3 regions of the Streptomyces sp. AHU1 genome follow, and region 2 is predicted to be linked to each of the others. Evidence: riboswitches for the same ligand, from Rfam matches in the RefSeq annotation. Region 2 holds a riboswitch; each other region holds the start of a gene.
What was found. A riboswitch is a leader RNA that binds a small molecule or an ion and turns the genes downstream of it on or off. The one in region 2 is predicted to bind thiamine pyrophosphate.
Positions count from the first base shown of each region.

Region 1 (7,266 bases), 1.9 Mb from region 2:
ATCCTGCCGTTCCTCCGGGAGGCCCTCTCGGACCCGGACTCGGTGGCGCTGGACCGCCCCGCGCCGGCCCCCAGCCGCATACCCCACCTCGGTTACGGCCGACCGGGGTTCAGCAGTCCCGAGGACGGACCCGCGGCCGGCCCGCGCCCGAGCTTCTCCAGCCCGGACTTCACCAGCCCGGACTTCGGGGGGCCTGAACACCAGCCCGAGTGACCCGGCCGGCCGACGGCCGGGTTCACGGCGGGAGGGCCCGTGCGGATGCGCGGGCCCGTACACCGCGCTGCCGGTGCGGCCCGGTCCTGCGAACGGGCGCCGGGGTGTCGTGCGGGCGTCGTCCGCCGTCTTCGGGCCGTCTCAGACGATGCCCAGCCGCCGTGCCTCCTTCGTCCACGCCGGGAACTCGGACAGCAACCGGTCGTAGAGCTCCGGATCCGGTACGTCGGCGATGTCGTCGACCGCGAAGAAGCCGACGTTGTCGACGCGCCGGCCCGGCAGGGTGTCGAACCGCTCCAGCACGCCGTAGTTGGAGCGCCCCAGTCCGACGAACTGCCAGAAGACCGGTTCCTCCACCGCCTCCCGCAGCTCCTTCTCGATCTCCTTGTTGCGGTAGACGCCCCCGTCGGAGAAGAAGAGCACCAGCGTGGGATCGGCGGCCGGGTGCTCGCGGACGTACGCCCGGACCTCGGCGATCACCTTCTGCTCCTCGTTCTGGATCCCGACCGCCCGCATGTCCACCTGGCCCGGCAGCAGGCCCTTCTTCGGCTTCTTCCGCCGGAACAGGGTCAGTTCACCGACCCGGACATGCCGCTCCAGCCACTCCGGCAGGTCCCCCAGGGAGAGGTCCGGCAGCCGGGCCGGGTTCGACGCGAAAGTCCACGCCTGCATCTCCCCGTCGTCGTCCATCTGGGCCGCCACCGCGGCCATCCGCTCCACCACGTCGGCCACGACGCCCTTGGAGTACAGGAACGACATCGAACCGGAAGCGTCCAGCACCAGGATGACGCGGGCCCTGATGCCCACCGCCCCGTGCTTGCGCAGACTGACCGCCACCTGCTCCTTGCGCAGGGAGAGCCGCTTGCGCATGTCCAGGGGCAGCCGCTCCTCGCCCTTGACGAGACGAGGAGCCGCTCCGAAGGCCGGGGGCACGGGTGGCGCCGGAGGGACGGGCGCGGGCGGGGGGCCCGGAACCGGCGGGGGCGTGGGCGCCCACTGGGGTGCCGGTGCCGACGGGGGTGCCGGGGGTACGGACGCGGTCGGGGGCGCGGGGGCCGGCGGGGGTACCGGTGCCGGTGCCGGCGAGGTGGCCCCTGCGGCCGTGCTCCTCGTGTCCGTGCTCCCGGAGGTACCCGGCTCCTCGTCCACGCTGATCCCGAAGTCGGTGGCCAGACCGGCGAGCCCGGAGTCGTATCCCTGGCCCACCGCGCGGAACTTCCATCGACCGCCCCGCAGGTACAGCTCGCCTCCGATGAACGCCGTCTCCGTCGTCGCCTCCATCTCGAAGAACGCCAGTTCCTCACCGGTTCCGGCGTCGAGCAGCCTCAGTCGCAGATCCGACAGACGGCCGAAGGTTCCCCCGTCTGCGGAGGCGCCCAGGACCACCCGCTGGATCTCCGGCTCCAGGGTCCGCAGGTCCACCTCGACGGTGTCCGTCGTCCTCTCGCCCTCCCGCCGCTTCCCCAGGTGACGCACGGCACCGGAGGCGTGTTCGGGCTGGTTGTAGAAGACGAAGTCACCGTCGTCGCGCACCCGCCCGTCCGCACGGAGCAGCAGGGCCGAGGCATCGGCGTCCGGCGCGCCGGGGCCTCCGGACCAGCCGAGCACGACCCGCACCTGCTGCGCGTCGACGGGAAGATTGGCGCCCTTGCTCATCGATGTCGGTGTCATACGTCCAGTCTTCCTGGAGAAACCGCCGGTTGATCCGGCGGATACGCCTGCGAGTGGAAAGAGCCGACCGCGTCCGTCGCCGCCCGTACGAACTCGCGCAGCCGTTCGGTGGTGTTTCCCTTCATCCACACCAGTCCCCGTTCGATCGGTTGCGCGTCGTGAAGGGGTACGTAGGCGACATCGGGCCGGGGGTAGTACTGCCGCGAGTGCTCACCGACCGGGAGGACGCCCCGGCCCATGGCGACCAGGGTCAGCATCTCGGAGAACGAGCCGCCGACCGGGCCCTTCGGAACGGGTCGGCCCGAGGGGGTGCGGTCCGGTGTGCGGTCCTGCTTGAACCCCGTCGAGGTCACCTGTGGGTACTGCACCACAGGGTGTTCCGCGAGGACCTCGACGGACAGCCGCTCCTCGCCGGCCAGCGGATGATCCGCCGCGACGGCCAGTACCCGTCCCTCCCGCAGCAGAGCGGGCCCGCAGGCCATTCCGTCGAAGGGGAACGAGGCGAGCAGCACGTCGACCGACCCGTCCAGCAGACTCGCCCGGGAGTTGGACAGCTGTACCTCCCGCACGTCGACCCGGCAGTCGGGGTGCCGCTCGCCGAACCGTGCGACCGCTCTGAGGAGTGCGGGCGCCGTCCACTCACCGAGGAAAGCGGCCCGCAGCTCTCCGGTGACCCCCTTGCCGGCGTCGGTCGCCCTGCGCAGCGCTTCTTCCATTCCCGCGACCAAGGGCGCCAGATCGTCCGCCAGCCTCCGGCCGATCGGGGTGAGCCGCACGGAACGGCTGGTGCGTTCGAACAGCAAACCGCCGACTCTGCGCTCCAGTGCCTTGATCACCTGGCTGACCCGCCCGGTCGTGATCTGCAGCCGCGCGGCGGTACGGCCGAAGTGCAGTTCCTCGGCCAGCGTCAGAAACGTCTCGATCTCCAGCCGTTCCAGCATGAAACCCCCGTCGTTAAATCTAGCTCAACGGTCGTGCAGCAATCATGTCTTGATGGCGTCCGCCGCGAGGCGGATCGTAGAAGGCGTCCATCCGGCCGCGGGAGGAACCGAACCCGGCCGTGCCGACGAGATCCCCCGCCCTGTTCAGCGCGTGGCACCGCCACGCCGTCGCCCTGGAGACGACATGACCACCGTGCGCGTGAAGGCCTTCGACCACTTGGTCCTCAACGTCGAGGACATCGAACGGTCCCTCGGCTTCTACACCGGACTCCTCGGCCTGGAACCCGTACGCGTCGCCGAATGGCGGCGCGGCCAAGCCCCGTTCCCGTCGGTGCGGGTCACCTCGGAGACCATCATCGACCTGGTCGCCCACGCCCCTGAGGGGTCCAACGTCGACCACATCTGCCTCACCGTGGAGCCGCTGGACTGGGACCAGGTCATCGCCTCGGGATCCTTCACCGTGCTCGAGGGTCCCGTGGAGCGCTACGGCGCGCGGGGCGACGCCATCTCGGTCTACGTCCAGGACCCGGACGGCAACACCGTCGAACTGCGCTGGTACCCGCAGGACGTCACGTCGTGACCGTGCCGGGGGCGCGGTCCGGGTGTCCGCCCCGGACCGCGCCCCCGTGCGGTGGATCAGTCGGCCAACGGCAGATACACGCGGTTGCCCGCTTCCGCGAACTCCCGGGACTTCTGGAGCATGCCCTCGGAGATCTCCTCGGCGGAGGCGCCGTCGGCCACCTCGCCGCCGAACCGCTCGTTGATGTTCTGGCTGATCTTCATCGAGCAGAACTTCGGACCGCACATGGAGCAGAAGTGGGCCGTCTTGGCGGGCTCGGCCGGCAGCGTCTGGTCGTGGAACTCCCGCGCCGTGTCCGGATCGAGGGCCAGGTTGAACTGGTCCTCCCACCGGAACTCGAAGCGGGCGTCGGAGAGCGCGTCATCCCATTCCTGCGCACCTGGGTGCCCCTTGGCGAGGTCGGCTGCGTGGGCGGCGATCTTGTAGGTGATGACGCCGGTCTTGACATCGTCACGATCGGGCAGGCCCAAGTGCTCCTTGGGCGTGACGTAGCAGAGCATGGCCGTGCCCCACCAGGCGATCATCGCGGCACCGATGCCGGAGGTGATGTGGTCGTACGCCGGCGCGACGTCCGTCGTCAGCGGGCCGAGGGTATAGAACGGAGCTTCATCACAGATCTCCTGCTGAAGGTCGATGTTCTCCTTGATCTTGTGCATCGGGATGTGTCCCGGGCCTTCGATCATCGTCTGTACCTGAAAACGCTTCGCGACCGCGTTGAGTTCCCCGAGCGTCCTCAACTCCGCGAACTGTGCGGCGTCGTTGGCGTCCGCGATGGAACCCGGCCGCAGCCCGTCGCCGAGCGAATAGGTCACGTCGTACGCGGCGAGGATCTCGCAGAGTTCCTCGAAGTTCTCGTACAGGAACGACTCCTTGTGGTGGGCGAGGCACCAGGCCGCCATGATCGAGCCGCCGCGGGAGACGATGCCGGTCTTGCGGTTCGCGGTGAGCGGCACGTACGCCAGGCGCACGCCCGCGTGGACCGTCATGTAGTCCACGCCCTGCTCGGCCTGCTCGATGACGGTGTCCTTGTAGATCTCCCAGGTCAGCTCCTCGGCACGGCCGTCGACCTTCTCCAGGGCCTGATAGAGCGGCACCGTGCCGATAGGCACGGGGGAGTTGCGCAGCACCCATTCACGCGTGGTGTGGATGTTGCGGCCGGTGGACAGGTCCATGACCGTGTCGGCGCCCCAGCGGGTCGCCCAGGTCATCTTCTCCACCTCCTCCTCGATGGAGGAAGTGACCGCGGAATTGCCGATGTTGGCGTTGACCTTCACCAGGAACCGCTTGCCGATGATCATCGGCTCGATCTCCGGATGGTTGACGTTCGCGGGCAGCACAGCCCGGCCCGCGGCGATCTCCTCCCGTACGACCTCGGGGTCGACGTTCTCCCGGACCGCCACGAACTCCATCTCGGGCGTGATCTCACCGCGTCGCGCGTAGGCGAGCTGGGTGACCGCCTGCCCGGGACGCCCCCGGCGCGGCTGCCGCGGCCGGCCGGGGAAGACCGCGTCGAGATTGCGCAGCCCTCCGCGCGGGGACGTGTGCTTGATCCCGTCGTCCTCGGGACGGACGGGACGGCCCGCGTACTCCTCGGTGTCTCCCCGGGCGATGATCCAGCTCTCACGCAGCGGCGCCAGCCCCCTGCGCACATCGGTGTCGACGGCCGGATCGGTGTACGGGCCGGAGGTGTCGTACAACGTCACGGACTGCCCGTTGGTGAGGTGCACCTGGCGAACCGGCACCCGCAGATCGGGGCGTGTGCCCCCGATGTATGCCTTGTGCCAGCCGATGGACTGCTTGTCCCCGCCGTCCGGGGACGGCGGGGAAGCCCCGTCCGTCCGGCCGGAGGCAGGCGTGCGTACATCCTTGTCGGTCATGAGACCTACTCCCTACGCCGGCATTACCCGGTAACAGGTTCAGCGGTCGACGCAGCGGCTTCCGATCGTCGATGTTTCATGTGAAACATCGCGAAGACGGAGGTCAGCGCCCTCTCAGCCCGGTGCTCCGAGCTCCCGCGTGTGCAAAGGTGCCTCCACGCTAGCGTCATGTCTGGCGCGGTGAACAGAGGGCCCTTGACGTTCTTGCGATGATCGGGCGGTGACAACGACCCGGCAGCACCCGTTCCCTCCGTCCGAGCCACCGCGCCGTCCCGGCTCCGACGGCCACCATGGGCACGGTCCCGACGCCGGGCACAGGCATGAACACGGACCGGGCGGTGGCCACCAGGGCTCCGACGACGAACACGGTCCGGGTCCCGGCCGGGGGCACAGCACGCCTGCGAGCAGCGGACACGGGCATTCCCACAGCCACGGTCCCGCCGCGCCGGTCTCCAAGCAGCTGCGCAAGGTCATCGCCACGGTACTGATCCCCTTCGCGGCCGCGGTGGCGGTGGGTCTCGTGGTGCTGTGGCCCGGCGGCGCGCCCGCCCACGAGCGCACCGGTGTCGGCTTCGACCGGCAGACCCAGCAGGCGACGGTCACGAAGATCGACCAGGTGGACTGCAAGTCCGTGAACGCCTCCTCGGGGGCTCCGGCGGACGGCGCCTCCGCCGCCGGGGATTCCGCCGCCCAGCGCCGGGCGGCGGGGGAATGCAAGAAGGCGACGGTCCGGATCGACACCGGAAAGGACAAGGGCCGCACGTTCACCGAGATCGTTCAGCCAGATCAGTCACGGCAGCTGCACCAGGGCGAGAAGGTCGTCGTCGCGTACGAGCCCTCCGCCCCCAAGGAGCTCCAGTACTCGGTCACGGACGCGAACCGGAAACTGCCCCTGACGCTGCTCGCCGTGATTTTCGCGGTGGTCGTCGTGGTGATCGGCAGGATGCGCGGCGTCATGGCGCTGGTCGCCCTGGCCATCAGCTTCCTGATCCTCAACTTCTTCATCCTGCCCGCGATCCTGCAGGGCTCCGACCCGCTGCTCGTGGCCGTCGTAGGATCCAGCGCGATCATGCTGATCGCTCTCTACATGTGCCACGGCCTGTCGGCCCGGACCTCCGTGGCGGTGGTCGGCACCCTGCTCTCCCTGGTGCTGATCGGCCTGCTCGGCTCGGTCTTCATCGACTGGGCCGTGCTGACCGGCAACACCGACGACAGCACCGGCCTGATCCACGGTCTGTACCCGTCCATCGACATGAGCGGCCTGTTGCTGGCCGGCGTCATCATCGGTTCGCTCGGTGTCCTGGACGACGTGACGGTGACGCAGACGTCCGCGGTCTGGGAACTGCACGAGGCGAACCCCACGATGGGCTGGCGCGGCCTGTACCGCGCGGGCATCCGTATCGGCCGCGATCACATCGCGTCCGTCGTCAACACGCTCGTCCTGGCCTACGCGGGCGCCGCGCTGCCGCTGCTGCTGCTCTTCTCGATCGCGCAGAGCAGTGTGGACACCGTCGCCAACAGCGAACTGGTCGCCGAGGAGATCGTGCGCACGCTGGTCGGATCGATCGGTCTGGTCGCCGCCGTACCGGTGACGACCGCGCTGGCCGCCCTCGTGGTCGCCGCGGACCGCGAAGGCGGCGTGGCCGTCCCCGCGCAGCCCGCGGCTGCCAGGACGCCTGCACGGAGCGGCAGGGGCCGTCGCCGCAAGCACTGAGCCGTTCCTCGAAACGCTGAAACCATCCTGCTGTGGCGCCCCTAGTGAGGAAGCGTTACTCCGCTCCGGGCGGGCGGGGCTTCAGCCCGCGCTCTGCTCCTCCGTGAGGATGCGGTCGAGCACCGCGTCGAGGGACGTGTCGAAGCCCTCGAGGGAGCGTTCCTGCCCGAGCGGCACGAGCCGGTCCGTCCGGTCGAGGAACGCGACGAGCGGCGCGGTCCCGGACCTGAACAGCGCGTGATCGCCACCGACCTGAAGCCGGATCAGCAC
Region 1 is NZ_CP174283.1:4,489,754-4,497,019, forward strand. Features, by position in the region: gene ACICHK_RS20035 (hypothetical protein) at 1-213, shown strand, start outside; gene ACICHK_RS20040 (VWA domain-containing protein) at 355-1,884, opposite strand; gene ACICHK_RS20045 (LysR family transcriptional regulator) at 1,881-2,825, opposite strand; gene ACICHK_RS20050 (VOC family protein) at 3,010-3,405, shown strand; gene thiC (phosphomethylpyrimidine synthase ThiC) at 3,462-5,282, opposite strand; TPP riboswitch at 5,275-5,431, opposite strand; gene ACICHK_RS20060 (YibE/F family protein) at 5,503-6,996, shown strand; gene ACICHK_RS20065 (SsgA family sporulation/cell division regulator) at 7,078-7,266, opposite strand, start outside.
Region 1: it holds a riboswitch for thiamine pyrophosphate, as region 2 does, so the genes downstream of both, thiC (phosphomethylpyrimidine synthase ThiC) here and ACICHK_RS28560 (thiamine ABC transporter substrate binding subunit) in region 2, are expected to answer to the same signal.

Region 2 (7,266 bases):
TGGATCTTCTCGACGAGGCCCTCTCCCTGAAGCACGGAGAGAGCTCTTCGTAGCGTCACTGTGCTGACCTTGTACCGGTCGGCCAAGTCGGCTTCGGACCGCAGGCGTTCACCGGGCTGGATACGGCCGGTCGCGATCTGGCGGCGGAGGTCGTCCGCGATGTTGTGGTGACGAGAGGGCACGGACATGGTCACCGCCTTCTCAGCGAGCGCACGGCGAGGAGCCGGGTGCGTGCGTGGATGGTCAGCAGTTCGCCCGACTCGAAGACCAGTTGCTTGGCCCCCTGGGGGAGTTGGAAGAGGTCTCTCACCCGGGCGGCGTGGCCGCCGACTTGGATGACGTCGCCGCGCTGCACGGTGGCCGCGGTGACCTCGACGCTGGCGACCAGCGCGCCGCCGGGGGCCCATGCACTCATCGCTCCACCTCTGCGGCAGGGAATCGGTCGGCTGACGGGTGGCACGGACAGTCGCATGCCTCATAGATCACCGGGAGGTCGACCGGGGCCGCAGCCGGGGAGGACTCCGCGCAGGCCGGGTGCGTGCCGATGCGACAGGCGGTCGAGCGGTAGGGGACGGCCGAGGCGTCCGCGATGCCGAGATGTCGGCGGGACCGCATTGAGGGCATCAGTGGACCCCCGCGAGGGCCGACCACGCGCTGTTCGGCAGATGGGGAGCGACGACCACCGAGCGCGTGCGCACACGCTTCTCCCGGGCCAGCACGTACGGGCGGACGAGTGCGATGTCTTCAGCCGCGAGCGAGTGTCGGCGGTCTGAGTCGGTGGAGGTCCGCCCCAGGATGGCCGTCACCGTGTCAGCGGATGCGGGGAGAGCGGAAGCGGTCGGCCGGTGGACGGCCGTTAAGGGGCGGCTGTGCCTGCCCTTGGCGGAGTGACGCGCCCTGGTGCGGGAGACGGCGCGGCGGATACGGTTGAGCACGCTGGTCAGCTCCTATCGCTGATGGCCCGGTCCCCAGACATCGCCCGTCGTGGGGACCGTTCTGCGTACGACCGCCCAGAGGGTGCGGCCGTTCAAGCTGGTGGCTAGGAGCCCGAACCGGTCGGCCTCGGCCACCACGTCCAGGACCTCCCGCCATGACTCGGCGGAGAGCCCGTCCGGAACCTCTGCTTCTACCGACGTGTGACGGCGGTGTTCCTCCACTCGCGCGGGAAGCCCGAGGGCGGACAGGCGGGCGGCGATGGCCGCCGCGCTAACTCCCGAAGCGGGCACAGGACAGCCTCCGTCACCAGCGATCACTTTCAGTGAAGCTAGTTAACTAGATTAGGGCTAGTGGACTAGATTTTCCATATGCCTGAGCAGCCGCCCTATCTCCGCATCGCCGACGAACTCCGGCGCCGGATCGCGGAGCACGTATGGGAGCCGGGTGACCGTCTGCCCTCCCGCACCCAGATCGGCCAGGAGTGCGGCGTGGGCGAGAACGTGGTCCGCCGGGCGCAGGAGCTGTTGATCTCCCAGGGGTTGCTGGAGGGACGCGCCGGATCCGGCACCTACGTCGCCGAGCCCCGGCAGCGGGTGCGGGTGGTCCGGTCGGCGGCGCGGGAGCGGCGCGACGGGTCACCGTTCCGGGCAGACATGCGAGACATCGGCAGGGCGGGGGACTGGGAGAGCCGGACCGACGCCAAGGTGCCGGCGCCCGCCGACATCGCCGCGCGGCTCGGGATCGACGAGGGTGAGCTGTGCGTCCGGACGACGTACGAGTTCCTGGCCGACGGCAGGCCGGTGCAGCTCTCGACGAGCTGGGAGCCGTACGACCTCACCGCAGGCACGCTCGTCGTCCTCCCCGAGGGAGGGCCGCACGCCGGAGCCGGTGTCGTGAACCGCATGGCCGCGATCGGTGTCACCATCAGCCACGCCGTGGAGCAGCCGGAGCCGCGGACGGCGACCGCCGAAGAGGCGTCGCTGCTCGGCATCCAGAAGGCCGCGCTGGTCACGCACATCCGGCGGACGTACTACAGCGACGACGGACGGCCCGTCGAGACGGCGGACATCGTGGTGCCCGTCGCTCACTGCGAGATCGTCTACGAGATTCCGATCAATCGTTGATCGTTGATCGTTGATTGTCGGTGGAGGCGGGGCGTCGCGGGTGTCGATGCCCCTCGTCCGTCCCCGACTCTTCCCTGCCCTCGTTCGTAGCTGGTCAGGGGTCCCGTCCAAGATCATTCCTGGGCCGTCCCTGGGCCGTGCGAGGTCGACGGAAGCTGACAGAGGCCGCCCAGGGGTGACCGTCCCTACCCCTCTCTGGCCTGGGGCCCCGCGGATGATCTGCGACACTGGAAGGGTTATGCCTGCACCCGGAGAACTCACCTTTGTCGCGCCGCGCGGAGCCAAGAAGCCGCCGCGGCACCTCGCCGATCTCACGCCCGCCGAGCGCAAAGAGGCGGTTGCCGCGATCGGTGAGAAGCCGTTTCGTGCCAAGCAGCTCTCGCAGCACTACTTCGCCCGGTACGCGCACGACCCCGCCCAGTGGACGGACATCCCGGCCGCCTCGCGCGGCAAGCTCCAGGAAGCGCTGCTTCCCGAGCTGATGACGGTCGTGCGGCACCTGTCGACCGACCAGGACACCACCCGCAAGACCCTGTGGCGGCTCTTCGACGGCACGCTCGTCGAGTCCGTGCTGATGCGTTACCCGGACCGGGTGACCATGTGCATCAGCTCGCAGGCGGGCTGCGGGATGAACTGCCCGTTCTGCGCCACCGGACAGGCCGGCCTCGACCGGAACCTGTCGACCGGCGAGATCGTGCACCAGATCGTCGACGGCATGCGGGCGCTGCGTGACGGCGAGATCCCCGGCGGGCCGGCGCGGCTCAGCAACATCGTCTTCATGGGGATGGGCGAGCCGCTCGCCAACTACAAGCGGGTGGTCGGGGCGATCCGGGCCCTGACCGACCCCGAGCCGGACGGGCTGGGGCTGTCGCAGCGCGGTATCACCGTCTCGACGGTCGGCCTCGTTCCCGCGATCAACCGCTTCGCGGACGAGGGCTTCAAGTGCCGGCTCGCGATCTCCCTGCACGCCCCGGACGACGAGCTGCGCGACACCCTCGTCCCCGTGAACACGCGGTGGAAGGTGCGCGAGGTGCTGGACGCCGGCTGGGGATACGCGGACCGGTCCGGGCGCAGGCTGTCCATCGAGTACGCGCTCATCCGCGACATCAACGACCAGGCGTGGCGTGGTGACCGGCTCGGGCGGATGCTCAAGGGCAAGCCCGTGCACGTCAACCTCATCCCGCTGAACCCGACCCCGGGCTCGAAGTGGACCGCGTCGCGGCCCGAGGACGAGAAGGCGTTCGTCGAGGCGATCGCGGCCCACGGCGTCACGGTGACCGTCCGGGACACCCGGGGCCAGGAGATCGACGGAGCGTGCGGCCAGCTCGCCGCGACCGAGCGGTAGTCTGAGTCGAGTCGGCCCGTCCGGTAGTCCGACATCATCATGGTCGGACGACTCCGTCGTCCGGCATCTCCACCGTCCGACATCTTCATATTCCGACAGGGGAGCGCCACAGCGCTGAGAGTGCGGGACAGACCGCAGACCCTCTGAACCTTGCCCAGGTCATTCTGGGTAGGAAGTTCGGTCGTTACTCAAGCTGTTGCGCCCTGCCCGGGAACCGTCAGAGGTCCCGGGCGGGGCCGCGTCTCTTCCTGGTCACCCAGGAGGAATCAGTGATCACCAACATCAGCGGCGGCAGACGGCTCGCGGTCATGGCCGCCGGGCTCGGTCTCGTCGCGCTGCCCGTGCTGACCGCGTGCAGTTCGTCCGAAGCCTCCGGCTCGGGCGGATCCAAGACGGTCACGCTCGTCAGCCATGACTCGTTCGTCGTGTCGAAGAGCGTGCTCAAGGACTTCGAGAAGCAGTCCGGGTACAAGGTCCGCGTCCTCAAGGACGGCGACGCCGGGCAGGCGGTGAACAAGGCGATCCTGACCAAGGACAACCCGCAGGGCGACGTGTTCTTCGGCGTCGACAACACCCTGCTCTCCCGCGCGCTCGACAACGGACTGTTCCAGCCGTACGAGGCGAAGGGAGCGGACCTGGTCCTGCCCGAGTACCGGATCGACCAGGACAAGCACCGGGTCACGCCCATCGACTCCGGCGACATCTGCGTCAACTACGACAAGGCGTACTTCAGCGAGCACAAGCTGAAGCCGCCGCAGTCCTTCGACGACCTGGTCGATCCCGCGTACAAGAACCTCCTCGTCACCGAGAACGCCGCCACGTCCTCGCCGGGCCTCGGCTTCCTGCTCGGCTCCGCCGCCCACTACGGCGACAAGGGCTGGGAGGACTACTGGAAGAAGCTCAAGGCCAACGGGGTCAAGGTCGTCGACGGCTGGGAGCAGGCGTACAACGAGGAGTTCTCGGGGTCCGCGGGCGGCAAGAAGGCCAAGGCCGACCGGCCGCTCGTCGTCTCGTACGCCTCCTCGCCGCCCGCCGAGGTCATCTACGCCGACCCGAAGCCCGCCACGGCCCCGACCGGGGTCGCGACCGGCACCTGCTTCCGCCAGGTGGAGTACGCGGGGCTGCTCAGCCACGCCGGGAACGCCAAGGGCGGCAAGGCGCTCCTCGACTTCATGATCGGCAAGGAGTTCCAGGACGACATGCCGCTCAGCATGTTCGTCTACCCGGTGCGCGAGGCCGCGCAGGTGCCGCCGGAGTTCACGCGGTACGGTCCGCCGGCCAAGGATCCCGAGACCCTGGCGCCCGCGAAGATCGCCGCCGACCGCGACCAGTGGGTCAAGTCGTGGACATCGCTCGTACTGAAGTAGCGGACGGACCGGCGCGGACCGGCGGACCGGGCGGAGCCGCCGGGCGGGCCGGTGCCGGCCGGGCTCCGCGCCGGGCCCGTCGGCAGGACGCGGCGCGGTTCGCCCTGATGGCGGGGCCCGTCGCGTTCTTCGCGGTGTTCTTCGCCTATCCGGTCGCGGCCATCGTCTCGCGCGGGCTCCACGGGGACGGCGGCTGGCAGCTCGGCCGGATCTGGGACGTCGCGACCCGGTCCGACATCCGGCACGTGCTGTGGTTCACCACCTGGCAGGCGCTCGCCTCGACGGCGCTCACGCTGCTGGTCGCGCTCCCCGGCGCGTACGTCTTCGCGCGCTTCGACTTCCGGGGCAAACAGGTCCTGCGAGCCGTGGTGACGGTGCCCTTCGTGCTGCCGACCGTGGTCGTCGGCACGGCGTTCCTCGCGCTGGTCGGCCGGGGCGGGCTGCTCGACGAGCTGTGGGGCCTGCGCCTGGACACCACGGTGTGGGCGATCCTGCTCGCGCACGTCTTCTTCAACTACGCGGTCGTCGTACGGACCGTCGGCGGGCTCTGGTCGCAGCTCGACCCGCGCCAGGAGGAGGCCGCGCGCATGCTCGGCGCCTCGCGCCTCGCGGCCTGGCGCAGGGTGACGCTGCCCGCGCTCGGCCCCGCCGTGGCCGCCGCCGCCCTCATGGTCTTCCTCTTCACCTTCACCTCGTTCGGTGTGGTGCAGATCCTCGGCGGTCCCACCTTCTCGACCCTGGAGGTCGAGATCTACCGGCAGACCTCCGAGATCTTCGACCTCACCACGGCCGCGGTGCTGACGATCGTCCAGTTCACGGCGGTCGGCGCGATCCTCGCCGTGCACGCGGCGACCGTACGCCGGCGGGAGACCGCCCTGCGCCTGGTCGCCCCGGGCACCACCGCGCACCGGCCGCGCGGTGCCGCGCAACGGTCGCTCCTCGCGGGCGTGCTGGTGAGCATCGCCGTCCTGCTCGTGCTGCCGCTCGCGGTCCTCGTCCAGCGGTCCTTCGACGCCCCGGGACTCGGCTACTACCGGGCGCTGGCCGACGACGACGGAGGCGTCTTCCTCGTCGCCCCGATCGAGGCGGTCGGCAACTCGCTGGAGTACGCGCTCGCCGCCACCGCCATCGCGGTGCTGATCGGCGGCCTGGCCGCCGCCGCCCTCACCCGGCGGGCCGGCCGGCTGATGCGGGGCTTCGACGCGCTGCTGATGCTGCCGCTCGGCGTCTCCGCGGTGACCGTGGGCTTCGGGTTCCTCATCGCCCTGGACGAGCCGCCGCTCGATCTGCGCGCGAGCTGGATCCTGGTACCGCTGGCGCAGGCGCTGGTGGGCGTCCCCTTCGTCGTACGGACGATGCTGCCCGTGCTGCGCGCGGTGGACGGGCGGCTGCGGGAGGCCGCGGCCGTGCTCGGGGCCTCGCCCTGGCGGGTGTGGCGCGAGGTCGACCTGCCGATGGTGCGGCGGGCGCTGCTGATCGCCGCCGGGTTCGCCTTCGCCGTCTCCCTCGGGGAGTTCGGGGCGACCGTCTTCATCGCCCGGCCCGACAACCCGACGCTGCCGGTCGCCGTGGCCCGGCTGCTCGGGCGCGCCGGTGATCTCAACTACGGCCAGGCGATGGCCCTTTCGACGATCCTGATGGTGGTGTGCGCGGTGGCGCTGCTGCTGTTGGAGCGGGTACGGACCGACAGGACCGGGGAGTTCTAGATGCTGCTGAGCCTCGAGGGCGCGACCGTGCGCTTCGGCGGGCGGACCGTGCTCGACGCCGTCGACCTCGACGTCGCCGAGCACGAGACCGTGTGCGTGCTCGGGCCGAGCGGCAGCGGCAAGTCCACGCTGCTGCGGGCGGTGGCCGGACTGCAGCCGCTCGACGCGGGCCGGGTGGTGCTGGACGGACGGGACCAGGCGGCCGTCCCCGCGCACAAGCGGGGCGTCGGCCTGATGTTCCAGGACCACCAGCTCTTCCCACAGCGGGACGTGGGCGGCAACGTCGCCTTCGGACTGCGGATGCACGGCACGTCGAAGGACGGACAGGCCGCGCGGGTGGGGGAGCTGCTGGACCTCGTCGGTCTGCCCGGGGCCCGGGACCGCGCCGTCGCCTCGCTCTCCGGCGGCGAACAGCAGCGCGTGGCGCTGGCCCGCGCGCTGGCGCCGCGTCCCCGGCTGCTGATGCTCGACGAACCGCTCGGCCAGCTGGACCGCTCGCTGCGCGAACGGCTCGTCGTCGAACTCCGCCACCTCTTCGGTGAGTTGGGTACGACGGTGCTCGCCGTCACGCACGACCAGGGCGAGGCCTTCGCGCTCGCCGACCGGGTCGTGGTGATGCGCGACGGGCGGATCGCCCAGTCCGGTACGCCGCTCGAGGTCTGGCAGCGGCCCGCGGACGCCTTCGTGGCCCGTTTCCTCGGCTTCGACAACGTGGTCGAGGCGACGGTGAGCGGGACGGCGGCCGACACCCCGTGGGGCGAGGTCCCGGTGCCCGAGGGGGCGGCCCA
Region 2 is NZ_CP174283.1:6,382,192-6,389,457, forward strand. Features, by position in the region: gene ACICHK_RS28530 (GntR family transcriptional regulator) at 1-194, opposite strand, end outside; gene ACICHK_RS28535 (hypothetical protein) at 191-415, opposite strand; gene ACICHK_RS28540 (hypothetical protein) at 624-806, opposite strand; gene ACICHK_RS28545 (hypothetical protein) at 948-1,226, opposite strand; gene ACICHK_RS28550 (GntR family transcriptional regulator) at 1,305-2,060, shown strand; gene rlmN (23S rRNA (adenine(2503)-C(2))-methyltransferase RlmN) at 2,299-3,405, shown strand; TPP riboswitch at 3,493-3,598, shown strand; gene ACICHK_RS28560 (thiamine ABC transporter substrate binding subunit) at 3,714-4,772, shown strand; gene ACICHK_RS28565 (ABC transporter permease) at 4,748-6,478, shown strand; gene ACICHK_RS28570 (ABC transporter ATP-binding protein) at 6,479-7,266, shown strand, end outside.

Region 3 (7,266 bases), 3.7 Mb from region 2:
TCTGCGGGCGTCCGTGCAGAGGTAGACACGGGCGTCGGCGAGGCGGCCCCGCGCGGTCGTGGCGGCGGTCTCGGGCATGCGTGGGTCCCCCGTTGTCGGTGCGCGGGGAGCTCGGCGGCCGGGATCCTCCCGCCGCCGGGCTCCCCGCGCCGGACGGTCTCGATCAGGTCAGACGGCGAGCGCCTGGGCGCGGCGCTTCACCTCCGTGCCGCGATTCTCGCTCAGTGCCTGCGCGGGGGTGCCGGGCAGGGTCGGGTCGGGGGTGAAGAGCCATTCGAGGGCCTCTTCGTCGGAGAAACCGTCGTCCCTCAGGAGCGTCAGGGTGCCGACCAGGCCCTTGACGACCTTCTGCTCGGCCACGTCGATGAAGTCGGCGGGGACGTGCAGCGCGCGGTTCTCACCACGGCGTACGGCGATCAGCTGGCCCTCCTTGACCAGCTGCCGGACGCGCGTCACCTCGACGCCGAGCTGTTCGGCGATGTCGGGGAGGGTGAGCCAGGCGGGGACGAGAGCATCGGTCTTTGCGTCAATCTCGGTCACGGGACAAGCCTGCCATCCCGGACCGACAGCCGGAAGCCGAGGGCGTCCGACCCGGGGTGACGGGATCAGGCCGTGGCGCCCTTCAGCGGTCTCGACGGGTCCGCGAGCAGCGCCGGATCCATCGTGGCGCCCGCCTCGATCAGCCGGCGCCCCTGGGCGAGGTCCCTCGGGCGGCCCACCGCCAGGAGGGCGACGAGCCGCGCCTCGCGCAGCCAGCACACCGACCAGGAGGCGCCCGAGGGGTCCCCGCGCCACAGCAGGGTGTCGGCGGGCGTGTGGTGGCCGACGTACTGCACGAAACGGCCGAACTGCTCGGACCAGAAGTACGGCACGGGGTCGTAGGCGGCGGGCGTCTGGCCGACGATGTTCAGGGCGACCGTGCGCGGGCCCTGGAGGGCGTTGTCCCAGTGGTGGACGAGGAGGCGCTCCTCGTAGCGGCCCGAGGGGAACGAGGCGCAGTCGCCGACCGCGTAGACGTCCGGCAGGGAGGTGCGCAGGTGGTCGTCGGCGACGATCTCGCGGTGCGCGCCGAGTTCGATGCCGGAGCCGGCGATCCAGGCGGTCGCGGGCCGCGCGCCGATCCCGACGACCACGGCGTCGGCGGGCACCCGGGAGCCGTCGTCCAGGACCACCGCGCCGGGTTCGATCCGCTCCACGCGCGCGCCGGTGCGCAGCGAGGCCCCGCTGTCCGCGTACCAGGCGGTCATCGGGGCTGCCACCTCGGCGGGCAGCGCCCCGGCGAGCGGCCGGTCGGCGGCCTCGACGACGGTCACCGCGCAGCCCGCCTCGCGCGCCGCGGTGGCGAACTCTGCGCCGATCCAGCCCGCGCCGACCACCACGATGTCGTGCTGCCGGGCGAGGACGGGCCGCAGCCGGTCGGCGTCGTCCAGGGTGCGCAGCAGGTGCACCCCGGGCACGCCTTCGGCGCCGGGGAGCCGGATCGGTTCGGCTCCGGTGGCGACGACCAGGACGTCGTAGGGGACGGGTCCCGCGGCCGTGTCCAGTTCGTGGTCGCCGGGGCGCACGCCGAGCGCCTCGCTGCCCAGCCTGAGGTCGATGTCCAGGGCCTCGAAGTCGACGTCGAAGGCGGAGCCCTCGGCCTTGCCCAGCAGGACGGCCTTGGACAGCGGCGGCCGGTCGTAGGGCTGGTGCGGCTCCGCGCCGATCAGCGTGACGGTGCCGGTGAAGCCCTGTTCGCGCAGGGCGACGGCGGTCTGCACCCCGGCCATGCCCGCGCCCACCACGACGACCCGCCGTGCCGCGGGCTCTCGCTCCTGAGACTGTGCCTGCGTCTGATCGCTCACCTGATCACCATAGACACGTGACAATCCGTCAGTCAGCGGACGTGCTCGGTGACCTGTTCCACACCACCGGTCCTGGACGGTTCCTCGACCACGCTCGTCCCCTCGCCCGGCTGCGACTCCCAGGTCCAGGTCTCCTCCAGCCGCACCCGCCCGTCGGGCAGTTCCACGACGAGGGACACGCAGTGGCCCGACGCGGTGGTCCCGTCACCTCTGAGCTGCACGTACCGGAAGTCGAGGCGGTCGCCCTCGCGGGTGCCCACGAGGTGTCCGCGGACGATGTCGCCGCCCGCGTAGTCGGCCCAGACCACCCCGTCCTCCTCGTGGTAGGCGAACCGGGTGCCGGTGCCCACCTGGCCGGGGGCCTGGTCGGCGACGGGGGCGAGGACGAGGCCGTCGAGCGGTCGCGCCATGGGCGAGGCTCCCTTACTGAGACGGACGGGGGCGGGCTAGGGTGGCCAACGTAAAGCACTCGCGGGAGCCCGGACGCACCGGGCTGAGAGGGAGGCTGGGCGGCCTCCGACCGTACGAACCTGATCCGGGTCATGCCGGCGAAGGGAGGGGCTGGACGCCCATGCCGTCTGCACGTTCGTCGGACGTCCTCGTCGTCGGGGGCGGGATCATCGGTCTGGTGACGGCCTGGCGGGCCGCGCAGCGCGGGTTCACCACCGCGCTCGTGGACCCCGAGCCGGGCGGCGGGGCCGCCCAGGTCGCGGCGGGGATGCTCGCCGCCGTCACCGAACTGCACTTCGGCGAGGAGACCCTGCTGGGTCTCAACCTCGCCTCCGCGCGCCGTTATCCGGACTTCGCCGCCGAGCTCACCGAGGCCACCGGCCAGGACCTCGGCTACCGCCGGAACGGCACGCTGGCCGTCGCGCTGGACGCCGACGATCGCGCCCACCTGCGGGAACTGCACGCGCTGCAGGTCCGGTCGGGGCTGGAGTCGCAGTGGCTGAGCGGTCGTGAGTGCCGCCGTCTGGAGCCGATGCTCGCGCCCGGCGTGCGCGGGGGGCTGCGGGTGGACGGCGACCACCAGATCGACCCGCGGCGCCTCGCCACGGCCCTGGTCACCGCGTGCGAGCGGGCCGGAGTGGTGGTGCACCGGACCTGGGCGGAGCGGCTGGGCGTCGTACGGGAGCGGGCGACCGGTGTCGTCACCGCGGACGGCACCGACCTCGCCGCGGACCGGGTGGTGCTCGCCGGGGGCAGCCTCAGCGGGCGTCTGGCGGGCGTCCCGGACGACGTCGTGCCGCCGGTGCGCCCGGTCAAGGGGCAGGTGCTGCGGCTGACCGTGCCGCGGCGGTACGCGCCCTTCCTGAACCGCACCGTGCGGGCCGTGGTGCGCGGCAGCCACGTCTACCTGGTGCCGCGCGAGAACGGCGAGCTCGTGGTGGGCGCGACCAGCGAGGAGCTGGGCTGGGACACCACCGTGACGGCGGGCGGCGTGTACGAACTGCTGCGCGACGCCCACGAGCTGGTCCCCGGGATCACGGAGCTGCCGCTCACCGAGACCCGCGCGGGGCTGCGTCCCTGCTCGCCCGACAACGCCCCGCTGCTCGGCCCGAGCGCGCTGGACGGGCTGCTGCTGGCCACCGGCCACCACCGCAACGGCGTGCTCCTGACGCCGGTGACCGGCGACGTGATGGCCCACGTCCTGACCACGGGCGAACTCCCCGCCGAGGCCCGCCCCTTCACCCCCCAGCGCTTCGGCGCCACGGCCCGCACGGAGCTGCCCGTATGAACATCGTCGTCAACGGGGAGCGGCGGCGGATCGCCGCGGGAACCGCTCTCGACGCGCTCGTCGCGGCCCTCACCCCGGCACCGTCCGGGGTGGCCGCCGCCCTGAACGAGACCGTCGTCCCGCGCGCGCAGTGGTCGTCCACCCCGCTCCGCGAGGGCGACCGCGTCGAAGTCCTCACCGCCGTCCAAGGAGGCTGAACCCATGGCAGACGATCCCTTCGTCCTCGGCGGTACGGCCTACGCGTCCCGGCTGATCATGGGGACGGGCGGCGCGCCCAGCCTGGACGTGCTGGAGCGCTCCCTGGTGGCGTCCGGCACGCAGCTGACGACGGTCGCGATGCGGCGCGTGGACGCGTCCGTGCACGGCTCGGTCCTGTCGGTGCTCGACAGGCTGGACATCCGCGTCCTGCCGAACACGGCCGGCTGCTACACCGCGGGCGAGGCCGTGCTGACGGCCCGTCTGGCGCGCGAGGCGCTGGGCACCGATCTGGTCAAGCTGGAGGTCATCGCCGACGAGCGCACCCTGCTGCCCGATCCGATCGAGCTGCTCGACGCGGCGGAGACGTTGGTCGACGACGGTTTCACCGTGCTGCCGTACACGAACGACGACCCGGTGCTGGCGCGGAAGCTGGAGGACGTCGGCTGCGCGGCGATCATGCCGCTCGGCTCGCCCATCGGCTCCGGGCTCGGCATCCGCAACCCGCACAACTTCGAGCTGATCGTCGAGCACGCGCGCGTGCCGGTGATCCTGGACGCGGGGGCGGGTACGGCGTCGGACGCCGCGCTCGCGATGGAGCTGGGATGCGCGGGGGTGATGCTCGCCTCGGCGGTGACGCGGGCGCAGGAGCCCGTGCTGATGGCGGAGGCCATGCGGCACGCGGTGGAGGCGGGGCGTCTGGCACGGCGTGCGGGGCGCATCCCGCGACGGCACTTCGCGACGGCGTCCTCCCCCGCGGAGGGCATGGCGGTGCTGGACCCCGAGCGTCCGGCGTTCTGAGAGCGTCCGGCGTTCCGAGAGCGTCCTGACCGCCGGTCCGCCGCCGTCGGTTTTCGGCCGGACGGGCGCGTCGGGCCGGACGCGGACGGGTCGGCCGCCGGCGGGCGCGGTGGGATGAAGTGTCCGTGCGCCCCCGGGCGCGCCCCCGTACGACGTGCGCTTCGTGTCGCGGGTCGGGCCGCGGACCGGTGGACGCCGTCGCCCGTGGACCGTTCCGCCGCCGTCGCGGGTTGTCGCGTTGTGGCCTTGCGGTGACGGACGGGGCCTGATCGGACATCTGTGCGACGAACGGACTCCCGTACCCGCGGTGCGCGTCACAGCTCGGCTGCAGTCGGGCCCCCGGATCGGCCGAACGGGGCGCCGTGACAGTGACGGCTCGTAGACTCACCTGCGTGGATACGACCCTTCAGGACCCGCTTGTCGGACACGTGCTCGACGGCCGCTACCGCGTCGAGGCACGGATCGCGGTCGGCGGGATGGCCACGGTCTACAGGGCCTTGGACACCCGCCTCGACCGCGTGCTCGCCCTCAAGGTGATGCACCCGACGCTGGCCGCCGACGCCTCGTTCGTCGAGCGGTTCATCCGCGAGGCGAAGTCGGTGGCCCGGCTGGCCCACCCCAACGTGGTGCAGGTCTTCGACCAGGGGGCGGACGGGTCGTACGTCTACCTGGCCATGGAGTACATCGCCGGGTGCACCCTGCGCGACGTGCTGCGCGAGCGCGGCGCCCTGCAGCCCCGGGCCGCGCTCGACATCCTGGAGCCGGTGCTCGCCGCGCTCGGCGCGGCCCACCGCGCCGGGTTCGTGCACCGCGACATGAAGCCTGAGAACGTCCTGATAGGGGACGACGGCCGGGTCAAGGTCGCGGACTTCGGCCTCGTCCGCGCCGTGGACACGGTGACCAGCACGACGGGCGCCGTCCTCGGCACCGTGTCGTACCTCGCCCCCGAGCAGATCGAGCACGGCACCTCCGACACCCGGGTCGACGTCTACGCCTGCGGAGTCGTCCTCTACGAAATGCTCACCGGCGCCAAGCCGCACACCGCGGACTCCCCCGCCCAGGTCCTCTACCAGCACCTCCACGAGGACGTGCCGCCCCCCTCGGCCGCCGTGCCGGGCATGGCGCACGCCCTGGACGAGCTGGTCACCGCGGCCGCGGCCCGCAACCCCGAACTCCGCCCGGCCGACGCGGTGGCGCTGCTCGGCCAGGTCCTCGAGGCGCGGGCCGGTCTCACCGCCGAGCAGCTCGACGCGGTGCCGCCGGGCGCCCTGTCCGTGAGCCACGACAACGCCGACGACCGTACGAGTGTGATCCCGCGCTCGCTGTCCGTCCCCCGTCTGCTGCCCGTGAACGAGGTCGACGGCGCCGTCGACCGGACCAGCCGGTTCGAGCAGAGCAGCCCGTTCACCACGGCGCCGGTCGTGCCGCAGCGGGCTCCGGCCGCGCGGCCGCGGCGCGGGATGCTGCTGGTGATCGCCGCGATCGTGCTGGTGCTCGGCCTCGGCGCCGGTGTCTGGTACATCAACTCGGGCCAGTTCACCCAGGTCCCGCCCGTCCTGGCGAAGACGGAGCAGCAGGCCAGGGACCGGCTCCAGGGCGCCGGGCTCGACGTCAAGCGGGTCGAGCACGCCTACAGCGACACCGTGAAGCGCGGCACGGTCATCAGCACCGACCCCGGTGTCGGCGAGCGGATCCGCGACAACGGCTCGGTGACCCTGACCGTCTCCGACGGCCCCCAGACGGTGAAGGTGCCGGACCTCGACGGCCTCGCCCTGTTCAAGGCGAGAGAGGTGCTCAAGGGCGACGGGCTCGTCGCGGGCATGGTCACGCGCGAGTTCAGCCAGGACGTCACCAAGGGCTTCGTGATCCGTACGGAACCGGCCGCGGGCACCGAGCGGCACACGGGTTCGGCGATCGCGATCGTGGTGAGCAAGGGCAGCCCGGTGGAACTGCCCGACGTGAGCGGCTCGTCGGTCGAGGACGCCACCGCGCAACTGGAGGGCGCGGGCCTGAAGGTGAAGATCGCCCCGGAGCGGGTCGAGTCGGAGTTCGACAAGGGCCAGGTCGCCCGGCAGTCGCCGGCCGCCGGCCGCGAGGCCGCCACGGGCGACACGGTGACGCTGACCCTCTCCAAGGGTCCGGAGATGGTCGAGGTCCCGGACGTCGTGGGCGACAGCGTGGACGACGCCCGGAAGGCGCTGGAGGGCGCCGGGTTCCAGGTCGACGAGGACCGCGGGCTGCTCGGGCTCTTCGGCGACACGGTCAAGAAGCAGTCGGTGGACGGCGGCGACATGGCGCCCAAGGGCTCGAAGATAACCATCCAGATCCGCTGAGCGGGGCCTCCGGGCCGCGGTGACGCGGGGCCTCCGGCCGGGCGGCCGCCCGGAGGCCGCTCCCGCGGTGTCCGCCCGCGGGTCCGCGCACAGGTCCGCCCGCGGGGCGCCCGGCGGCGCGTGACACCCTGGCGGGTGTGACCAGCAAGCAGCTCCGCAACCCCGTCGGCGGCCATGTCCCCGTGGCCGGCGGCCTCAGTTCCGTCGGCCTGGCCTACGCCCGCGACCTCGCGGCGGAGACCGTCCAGGTCTTCGTCGCCAACCCGCGCGGCTGGGCGACGCCCGCCGGGAACCCGCAGCAGGACGAGGACTTCCGCGCCGCCTGCGCCGCCGGGTCGATCCCCGCGTACGTCCA
Region 3 is NZ_CP174283.1:2,695,048-2,702,313, forward strand. Features, by position in the region: gene thiE (thiamine phosphate synthase) at 1-78, opposite strand, end outside; gene ACICHK_RS12260 (Rv2175c family DNA-binding protein) at 169-540, opposite strand; gene ACICHK_RS12265 (NAD(P)/FAD-dependent oxidoreductase) at 606-1,769, opposite strand; gene ACICHK_RS12270 (hypothetical protein) at 1,877-2,254, opposite strand; TPP riboswitch at 2,306-2,418, shown strand; gene thiO (glycine oxidase ThiO) at 2,416-3,582, shown strand; gene thiS (sulfur carrier protein ThiS) at 3,579-3,779, shown strand; gene ACICHK_RS12285 (thiazole synthase) at 3,784-4,578, shown strand; gene pknB (Stk1 family PASTA domain-containing Ser/Thr kinase) at 4,971-6,911, shown strand; gene ACICHK_RS12295 (deoxyribonuclease IV) at 7,049-7,266, shown strand, end outside.
Region 3: it holds a riboswitch for thiamine pyrophosphate, as region 2 does, so the genes downstream of both, thiO (glycine oxidase ThiO) here and ACICHK_RS28560 (thiamine ABC transporter substrate binding subunit) in region 2, are expected to answer to the same signal.